Glaciimonas sp. PCH181: one gene and its partner. The protein of the gene in region 2 interacts with the protein of the main gene of each other region in a pairwise test. Links are inferred from orthologs where the notes say so. Each region holds a gene or a part of one and is shown on either strand. Other genes may lie near its edges.

Region 1 (3,801 bases), on a different replicon or contig from region 2:
CATTGCGCGTGCCGAAGGCAATCAGTCACATGCAGCTGAGATGCTGGGAATTAATCGCAACACATTACGCAAGAAATTGCAGCAACACGGTTTATTGTAATTTAACCTCGAACGAACAATACAAAAGGTGTGTCGGGCCGATCGCTTAGTGGGTTTTAATTACATCCGTATCTGCCCCTTTAACTGCCCCTTAATTGTCTGACAGCGCGCTATTGATGACGCAGCAACGCGTTCCACACGTCTGTTAGCTATCACGCCAGTTGATTGTTCATTGTCATTAGTAATGCATCTTTTCCGAGTTTCCCACCATGATTAAACAAGCCCTCATTTCCGTCTCCGATAAGACCGGTATTCTCGAATTTTCCCGCGAGCTGGTCGCGCTGGGTGTGAATATTTTGTCGACCGGCGGCACCGCCAAACTTCTCGCCGACAACGGTATTCATGTGACCGAAGTCGCTGACTACACTGGTTTTCCGGAAATGTTGGATGGGCGTGTCAAGACATTGCACCCGAAAGTGCATGGCGGAATTCTGGCGCGTCGGGATTTTCCTGAACACATGAGCGCATTGGCGCAGCATCAGATTCCCCTGATCGACATGGTCGTAGTCAATCTGTATCCCTTCCAGGAAACGATCGCCAAGCAGCAATGCTCGTTGGAAGATGCGATTGAGAACATCGATATTGGCGGCCCTGCGATGCTGCGCTCGTCGGCTAAAAATCATAAAGATGTGATCGTACTGTGCGATCCGTCCGACTACGCCAAAGTGCTGGCTGAGCTGAAAGCGAATCAGGGCGAAGCGGCTTACGAAACTAAATTTGCTTTAGCGAAGAAAGTTTTTGCGCATACCGCGCAATACGATGGCGCGATCACTAATTATTTCACTTCGCTGGGCGAAGATAAGCAACACGTAACCCGTAGCGCTTATCCGACTACGCTGAATCTGCATTTCGAAAAAGTACAAGAAATGCGTTACGGTGAAAACCCGCATCAATCGGCCGCTTTTTATCGCGACCTGAATACGATAGACGGCGCACTGGCGAATTATCGCCAATTGCAAGGTAAAGAACTGTCCTACAACAACATTGCCGATGCAGATGCTGCTTGGGAATGCGTAAAAACTTTCGACGAGACTGCCTGCGTCATCGTCAAGCATGCGAATCCTTGCGGCGTTGCTGTTGCGCCGACGGTCTTAGAGGCCTATAGCAAAGCGTTCCAAACCGATCCTACGTCGGCTTTCGGCGGCATTATCGCCTTCAATCACGAGATCGACGGCAATGCTGCTGAAGCCATTGCCAAACAATTCGTCGAAGTAGTCATTGCGCCATCGTTCACTGAGCAAGCTAAGCAAATTTTCGCTGGCAAACAAAATGTTCGCTTGTTGGAAATAGCGCTCGGCAATGGCCGCAATGCGCACGACTTCAAACGCGTTGGCGGCGGTTTGCTGGTGCAGGCACCGGATGCTAAAAACGTCTTATTGGCTGAAATCACGGTAGCCAGCAAAAAACAACCTACTCCACAACAACTGCAAGACCTGATGTTCGCCTGGCGCGTCGCTAAGTTCGTCAAGTCAAACGCAATCGTTTTCTGTGGCAATGGCATGACATTAGGCGTTGGTGCCGGTCAAATGAGCCGTGTCGACTCAGCACGTATCGCCTCGATCAAAGCGAAAAATGCTGGCTTATCGCTGGTCGGTTCGGCGGTGGCTTCCGACGCATTCTTCCCGTTCCGCGATGGTCTGGATGTTGTGGTCGATGCTGGCGCATCTTGCGTTATTCAGCCGGGTGGCTCAATGCGCGATCAAGAAGTTATCGATGCAGCTGACGAGCATGGCGTGGTCATGCTGTTGACTGGCGCACGTCATTTCCGTCACTAAGCAAAAAACAACAAATATGCAGCAGACGGCTATCGCTTCTTCTTGTTTACTCAAAAACTTCGATGGTCGTCGCATAGCAGGTGTACGACGGTTTGGGCTGGTTGCGATGGGGCACTTATCCGCCAGCGACCACTACGCCGAGATCATTAATACGCTATGAGAATCCTCGGTATCGATCCCGGTCTGCGCACGACAGGCTTTGGCGTAATTGACAAGCAAGGCCATAAACTGACCTATGTTGCCTCCGGTACAATCAAAACGCCCGACGCCGATTTGCCGCAACGCCTGAAGGTTATTTTGAGCAGCGTTTCGGAAGTGGTGCGGACCTATACGCCGGATTGCTCAGCAATCGAAATTGTTTTCGTCAATGTAAATCCCCAATCCACGCTATTGCTAGGTCAAGCCCGAGGTGCGGCTATTTGCGCGCTGGTCAGTGCCGATTTACCGGTAGCTGAATATACTGCGTTGCAGATCAAGCAAGCAGTAGCAGGGCACGGCAAAGCGCAAAAGCAACAAGTCCAGGATATGGTCCAGCGGTTGTTGTCTTTGCCAGGTTTGCCCGGCACCGATGCCGCTGATGCTCTCGCTGTGGCAATTTGTCATGCGCATAGCGGCGAGGCGTTAGCGGCGCTGGCAGCGTTAGCGCCCGCGCTTGCGAAAAAAGGCTTACGCGTTAAGGGTGGTCGTTTAATTGGCTAAGTTGTAAACCAAGTCCGGCGTTAATATCGCGATAACCGCCATAATCTCCGCCACTCCTCTTAAGCATCCCTCTCTTCTGTTGTTAAATTCGAATTCTCTTCTGGAATAAACCTACTATTTTTCGATGTCTAATCGACATAAAACACATGTGTATAGCTCACATGTCGCTTTTATAGTCTTTGGTAAGTCCTTCATTTATCACAGATTTTGAGATTTGACCAATTCGATACTTAGTTGACAAAAACGCGCTAAGTCATTGACTTTACACAAAAATTTGCAATTCATATGGACGAATGGCTTGACCGCGGATAATGCATCCTCTAAAGTGGGTGTCAGTGTGAAAAAGTGTTTTTTTGTGGGGCATTTTGCCATTATCACAAAAACATTTTTCCTTAACTTTCACATAATTCAATAGGAGTCTGCGGTGTTTCAGGGTGCCTCAGCATTAAATCTCGATGCAAAAGGACGGATGTCTGTGCCATCCAAGCATCGTGACGCGCTGACCATTCAGTGTGAAGGTCGCCTGACCCTCACTAAACATCCGCACGGCTGTCTGCTGTTGTTCCCCCGTCCGACATGGGAAAGCCATCGCGAGCAAATCGCGGCCTGGCCTATGTCCGCGCGCGCGTGGCAGCGTATTTTTCTTGGAAATGCTTCTGATGTTGAACTCGATTCTGCCGGGCGGATTTTGATCGCTCCGGAATTACGCGTGGCCGTTGGCTTATCACGCGAAGTGATGTTGTTGGGAATGGGTAGCCATTTCGAGATTTGGGACGCAGCCAAGTTGGCTGAAAGCGAGTCGCAAGCAGTTGCTGCTGGCATGCCCGATGTATTAAGTAATTTTTCCTTCTGACGGCGCCAAGATGACTGAACAATCGGTGCCCGAATTCCAGCACCGCACGGTGTTGCTGGATGAAGCTGTAGATGCATTGAATATTATCGGCGAGCGTGCAGACGGGATTTATGTCGACGGCACGTTTGGCCGCGGTGGTCATAGCCGAAAAATTTTAGCTAGTCTGGGACCGCGTGGTCGCCTGATTGCATTTGATAAGGATCCGCAAGCGATTGCGACCGCAAATACGATCGTCGATCCGCGTTTTGAAATCGTTCACGATAGTTTTGCGACGATGGCAGAGGCCTTGCGCGAACGCAATATTGCGCAGGTCGACGGCGTGTTGCTGGATTTGGGGATTTCATCGCCGCAAGTCGATGATGCCAGCCGGGGTTT
Region 2 (5,882 bases):
TCGTGAACCAAGTGAAGAGCAAAATCCGAAGTGCGTCAAATGCGAAGGCGACAACAAAGACAAACCTATTGTTGGTCTGACGATGCTGCAAGGGATGAAGAAAGATGGGACCGATTTTAGCGGCGGTACTATTCTGGATCCAGCGAACGGTAAGGTCTACAAAAGTAAAATGTCGTTAGAGGAAGACGGCAAGAAATTAAATGTCCGCGGGTATATTGGCGTTCCGATGCTGGGGCGCTCGCAAACTTGGGTGCGTGAAGAATAACAATCCCGATCTGTAAAAAAGCCACGCTAGTTATAAACCGCGTGGCTTTTTTATATCTATCACTATAGAAAAACGGAGGCTCTGTGTATCTATACGAAAGATAGTGTCAGTCCCGGTAGCGCTACGCCAGAAAATGCAGTCACCCAAGTTTGGCCACGCTGCACCGGATAAGCATCTGTCCACGTACCTGTAGTAATAATTTCTCCCGCAGTCAATGGTGCGAACTGAGGCTGTGTTTTAAGCAACTGATGTAAATGCCAAACCGCGTGCAAGGGACTATCCAGTACGTCGCTGCCAAAACCAGCGCCACACAACATTACCGAGTCCTCTGTGCAGCAGGATAACGACACACTTGCATTGGCCAGAATGTCACCTAAATTTCGCCGCGTAGCTGTTGATAAAACATGCGGATCGCCGATAATGAGCGTCCCGTGCAAACCGAATGCCGCAACAGCATCAGCGGCTTCAAACTTCCAGTCGGGAAATGGACACACCACTATTTCAAAAGCGTGCGCCATCCATTCGATGCAATCCGCCAAATCATTAATGGTAGCGTCGGGCGCCGGCGTCGTCGCCAACTTGAACACGATTTCCGGCTCGATGCGCGGTTGCACTGCGCCTTCGAGACTCTGAATGCCGCGATTATCATCGGCAAAACGCACGGTACTATCAAAGATATGCGACCAAATAAGCGCGTGGATAGGCTCCTTGACACCATATTTTGGCCATAGGGTACGATTGGTAAAACCAAGTTTGCGCCCTATCGGAACCTCACCTTGACTGATGCTGGCATCCAGCACCCTCTTTGCAATGTCATATCCGTCGGCAAGTGACAATACCTCGCCATTTGACAGTGGTGGTAACAGTTGAGCGTGCGCTCTCGCATCAATAAGTTGATGCGCATACCGATTGGCTTTAGTGGACATGAGCATGGTTCGCTTACACAAATTAGTGAAGACTATCGCATTGTCTGTGACGTTTAATTTTTATACAAGCAGCAGATTAGGGAATACAACATTTCTGTAAATACCGATCCAATTGCGCTGCAAATGTATGCCTGTCGTTCTGACTAAATGTTGCAGGACCGCCAGTTTCTACGCCTGAGTCACGTAACTCCTCCAAAAACTTGCGCATCGTTAAGTGCTGCTGAATATTATCATTCGTATAAAATTCGCCGCGTGGATTAAGCGCATCGCCACCCCGCTCCAGAACTTCTGCCGCCAGCGGAATATCTGCCGTTATGACCAAATCCCCCGAACGTAACAAGCGAACAATTTCCTGATCGGCAACATCAAATCCTGATGGCACCTGAATAGCTTTTATAAAACGTGACGGTGGTGTTCGTAGTAATTTATTTGCTACCAGCGTAGTGATGATTTGGCGCCGCTCAGCTACACGAAATAAGATTTCTTTAATAACGTTTGGGCAAGCATCGGCATCGATCCATATTTGTAGGCCAGCTTGTTGTCGCTGCGGTGCATCGCCGGTATTAATATGAGTGCTAATTTTGCCCCCACAACTCACCATTTGGACCGGTCTGCGGTACGCTCACGCCAAAGTGGGCATAAGCCGCCGGAGTAGCGATTCGACCGCGCGGTGTACGCTGAAGAAATCCCTGTTGGATTAGATAAGGCTCCAGCACGTCTTCGATGGTATCCCGTTCTTCACCGATCGCTGCCGCCAGATTATCAAGCCCGACTGGACCGCCACCAAATTTAAACAACACGGCTTCCAGCAACTTACGGTCCATTACATCGAAACCGACTGGATCGACGTCCAACATCACTAATGCAGCATCGGCAATCGACTTTGTAATTTCACCGTTCCCTTTAACCTCAGCATAATCTCGCACACGGCGTAAAAGTCGGTTAGCGATACGTGGCGTACCGCGACTGCGCTTCGCAATTTCAAACGCGCCATCACCGAATATAGGGGCATTAAGTAAAGCAGAGCTACGTGTAACGATCTTGGTCAATTCTTCTGGCGTATAAAATTCCAATCTTGCGACGATACCAAAACGGTCTCGCAGCGGATTCGTCAACATTCCTGCGCGAGTCGTCGCGCCAACTAAGGTAAATGGCTGCAAATCGAGGCGCACAGAACGTGCGGCCGGACCCTCGCCGATCATAATGTCAATTTGATAATCTTCAAGAGCAGGGTAAAGAATTTCTTCTACTACGGGAGAAAGACGGTGAATTTCGTCGATAAAGAGGACATCATTGGCCTCTAAATTTGTCAATAATGCTGCCAAATCCCCGGCACGTTCTAATACAGGTCCGGAGGTTTGACGTAAATTAACGCCCATTTCACGCGCAATAATATGCGCGAGTGTTGTTTTTCCAAGGCCAGGAGGGCCAAATAGCAATGTATGGTCTAACGCTTCTTTCCGCTGACGCGCTGCGGTAATGAAGATCTCCAACTGTTCGCGAATTTTTTGCTGTCCGACATACTCATCCAGATGCTTGGGTCGCAACGCACGTTCAATTGCCTCCTCATTCGGCGAAGCTGGTGTCGCTGCGATAATCCGCTGCGCCGTAAAGTCGTCCGTTTGAATGCTCATGATGAGATGTTAGCTTGGCTAGGTAAGTTATATGTCGTTGAGAACGCATATTAGAACGCAAATCTAATACTTATGCGTTTTAATCTATAGCTTGGACAATGCCTTCAAAGCCAACTTGATACCATCGGATACGGTTACGTCGGTTGGTATTTGTTTCATGGCTAAAAGTGCCTCTTTGTCGGAGTAACCCAAAGCAACTAAGGCATTCAAAATATCGCCAGTTACATCGCTGATTAAATGGCCGCCTACGGCACCAAGATCCGCGCCAAGTTTACCTTTTAATTCAAGCAACAATCGCTCGGCAGTTTTTTTTCCGATACCTGGGACTTTAGTCAAACGCCCAGCCTCTTGCAAGGTGATCGCCTGTGCCAAATCAGAAACAGACATACCAGATAGAATCGACAGCGCCGTCCGCGCACCAACACCGCTAATCTTAATTAACTGCTTGAAAACGTTACGCTCTTCGGCAGTACCAAATCCAAATAGAACGTGCGCATCTTCTCGTATGGCAAGATGAGTTAGCAAGACTACCTTCTCACCAATTCCAGGGAGATTGTAAAAAGTACTCATAGGGACGCCGACTTCGTAGCCGACTCCGTTGCAATCAACCAACAGTTGTGGCGGATTTTTTTCGAGCAACGTTCCAGCGAGACGACCTATCATCTTGTATGACCATAGTAAAAAGTAAGCTAAATCATACAGGACAACTGATTAAAAACCCAGTAGTTGTCGTTACGAGATTACAGATGTGGGCAATTTGACGTTTGGGATGTAAGCGTCGTTCAAAGGCCGTATTGACAGCCCCGCATTTCAGCGGCTATTGCTTTGGCGCAGATATGATCGCCAGCCTAGATGCCAGATTCCAAGGCAGGAAGTCATCAATTTGATTGACGGGATGATCGGCAATATGCGTCAGGACGTAGCGCAACCATGCTGCCGGATCGACGCCATTGAGTTTAGCCGTCCCAATGAGCGAGTAGATAGCGGCGGCACGTTCGCCGCCATTGTCGGAGCCTGCAAACAGATAATTACGTCGTCCAATGGCGATACCGCGCAATGCGCGTTCGGCGGCCGAATTATCGATCTCGATGCTGCCATCGTCGCAATAGCGGGTTAATGCTGGCCATAAATTGAGGGCGTACAGGATCGCCGCAGTAGTATCGGATTTGCGCGACAGCGTCAACAAACTTGCCCGCAGCCAGCTTTCCAACGCATCAATGAGCGGGCGCGACTGCGCCTGGCGCACTGCCTGTCTTACCTGTGGCGGTTTGCCACGTATGCTTGCTTCGATCTCATACAATGCGCCGATGCGGCGCAAGGCTTCAGTGGTGATTGGCGAGGCCCGTGCTGCATGCAAGTCGAAGAATTTGCGTCGCGCGTGCGCCCAGCACGCAGCCTCCTGTACACGACCGGTTGCATAAATCGCGTTGAATCCGGCATACGCATCGGCCTGCAGAACGCCGGCGAATTTCGCCAGATGGGTCTGAGGATGGATACCTTTGCGGTCCGGCGTGTAAGCGAACCAGACTGCCGGGGCATCGGTTGATCCCGATGGCCGGTCGTCGCGGACATACGTCCACAGTCTGGCTGTTTTGGTCTTGCCATTGCCGGGTGCCAGTACCGGGATCGGGGTGTCGTCGGCATGTAATTTGGTCGTTGCCATCACATGACGGCGTACCGCATCGACCAGCGGTCGCAGCAGGCTGCTGGCAGCACCGACCCAGTCTGCCAATAATCCCCGATCCAGTTCCACACCTTCCCGGGCATAGATGACCGATTGCCGGTAGAGCGGAAGATGATCAGCGAACTTGCTCACCAGAATATGGGCGAGTAATCCGGGCCCCGCCAGACCGCGTGCAATCGGACGGCTGGGTGCCGGCGCCTGGACGATGCAGTCGCAGCAGGTGCAAGCGAGTTTGGGACGCACATGCCGGATGACCCGAAAGCTGGCCGGGACGAATTCAAGTTGCTCGGCAACGTCACTGCCGAGATGACGCAAATCGCCACCGCAATCGGGGCAGGCGGCATGCTCTGGCGTATAGATCTTCTCGTCCCGGGGCAAATGGGGCGGTAGCGGTTTGCGTGGTATCTTCGGACGCACTGGCTTCGTTGCCGGGGCAGCGCTGGCAACGTCACTTTCTTCTGTCTGCAAATCTTCTAACCGTAATTCGAGTTGTTCAATTTGCCGGTCCAGCTTCTCGGATTTGCGGCCGAACTGCAGCCGTTTGAGTTTGGCGATGAAGAGCTTGAGGTGTTCGATTTCGATGCGATGTGAGGACAGTGCGTCCTGTAGCTGCGCCACCGTTTCCCCGTGCAACGCAATGACCGCATCACGATCGGTAATCATCGCTTTTAAAGCGCTGATATCGTCGGGAAGGTGGGGCGGCGTTGACATGCCCGTAGTTTACCGAATGACGTCGATGTTTACAAGCCTGACAGGGGCCGTTGCGTGCGCTCGGGACGTCGCCAATCGATCCCTTCCAGCAACATTGACAGTTGCGCTTGCGACAGACAAACCGCGCCTTCGCTTGCCTGCGGCCAGATGAAGCGGCCGCGTTCCAGCCGTTTGGCCAGCAGACACAGCCCGTCGCCGGTCCACCACAAGATCTTCAAAATATCGCCACGTCGGCCACGAAACACGAAGACGTGACCGCTAAACGGGTCATCGGCCAATGCCGTTTGCACCTTGGCTGCCAACCCATTAAAACCGCAACGCATATCGGTCACGCCTGCTGCGATCCAGATCCGCGTTCCTGCTGGCAAACCGATCATGCCAGCAACCGGGCCAGCACCATGGAAAGCATAGACGGATCCACCACGCCCTCGACTCGAAGTCGCGCCTTACCTATTTCCAGGACCATCACGCCGGTCGGTGTAACGGCCGTGGTGAAGACTGGCTTGGCAGGGGATGGTTGCCGAGGGTCGCCAAGAACTACTGGCAGCAATTTGACGGACTTGCCTGAGGCAATCTCATAGGCTCCTGCACGAAACAATTTACGCCAGGTAAATACCTGGTTCGCATTCACATCGTGGGCCCGCGCCACCCGCGACACCGAG

What was found.
Region 1: the proteins of ruvA (region 2) and ruvC interact in binary tests that used the Escherichia coli proteins (3 or more experiments, as listed by UniProt). The link is inferred for Glaciimonas sp. PCH181 from one-to-one orthologs.

The regions. Positions count from the first base shown.
Region 1 is NZ_PYFP01000006.1:221,360-225,160, reverse strand. Bases 1,046-3,801 are described here. They hold ruvC (crossover junction endodeoxyribonuclease RuvC), read left to right. Parts: upstream 1,046-2,030; coding sequence 2,031-2,573; downstream 2,574-3,801. Other genes in these bases: rsmH (16S rRNA (cytosine(1402)-N(4))-methyltransferase RsmH), read left to right, coding at 3,437-3,801; mraZ (division/cell wall cluster transcriptional repressor MraZ), read left to right, coding at 2,998-3,426; purH (bifunctional phosphoribosylaminoimidazolecarboxamide formyltransferase/IMP cyclohydrolase), read left to right, coding at 1,046-1,874. Outside these bases: C7W93_RS24120 (Fis family transcriptional regulator), read left to right, coding at 1-100; more of purH, read left to right, coding at 309-1,045.
Region 2 is NZ_PYFP01000001.1:2,839,096-2,844,977, forward strand. The notes cover bases 1,700-4,638. They hold ruvA (Holliday junction branch migration protein RuvA), read right to left. Parts: upstream 3,489-4,638; coding sequence 2,910-3,488; downstream 1,700-2,909. Other genes in these bases: C7W93_RS12950 (YaiI/YqxD family protein), read right to left, coding at 1,700-1,792; ruvB (Holliday junction branch migration DNA helicase RuvB), read right to left, coding at 1,767-2,825; C7W93_RS12965 (IS66 family transposase), read right to left, coding at 3,643-4,638. Also shown: C7W93_RS12940 (DUF2147 domain-containing protein), read left to right, coding at 1-265; C7W93_RS12945 (2-keto-4-pentenoate hydratase), read right to left, coding at 355-1,197; more of C7W93_RS12950, read right to left, coding at 1,268-1,699; more of C7W93_RS12965, read right to left, coding at 4,639-5,220; IS66 family insertion sequence element accessory protein TnpB, read right to left, coding at 5,250-5,597; C7W93_RS12975 (transposase), read right to left, coding at 5,594-5,882. UniProt on the Escherichia coli protein: The RuvA-RuvB-RuvC complex processes Holliday junction (HJ) DNA during genetic recombination and DNA repair.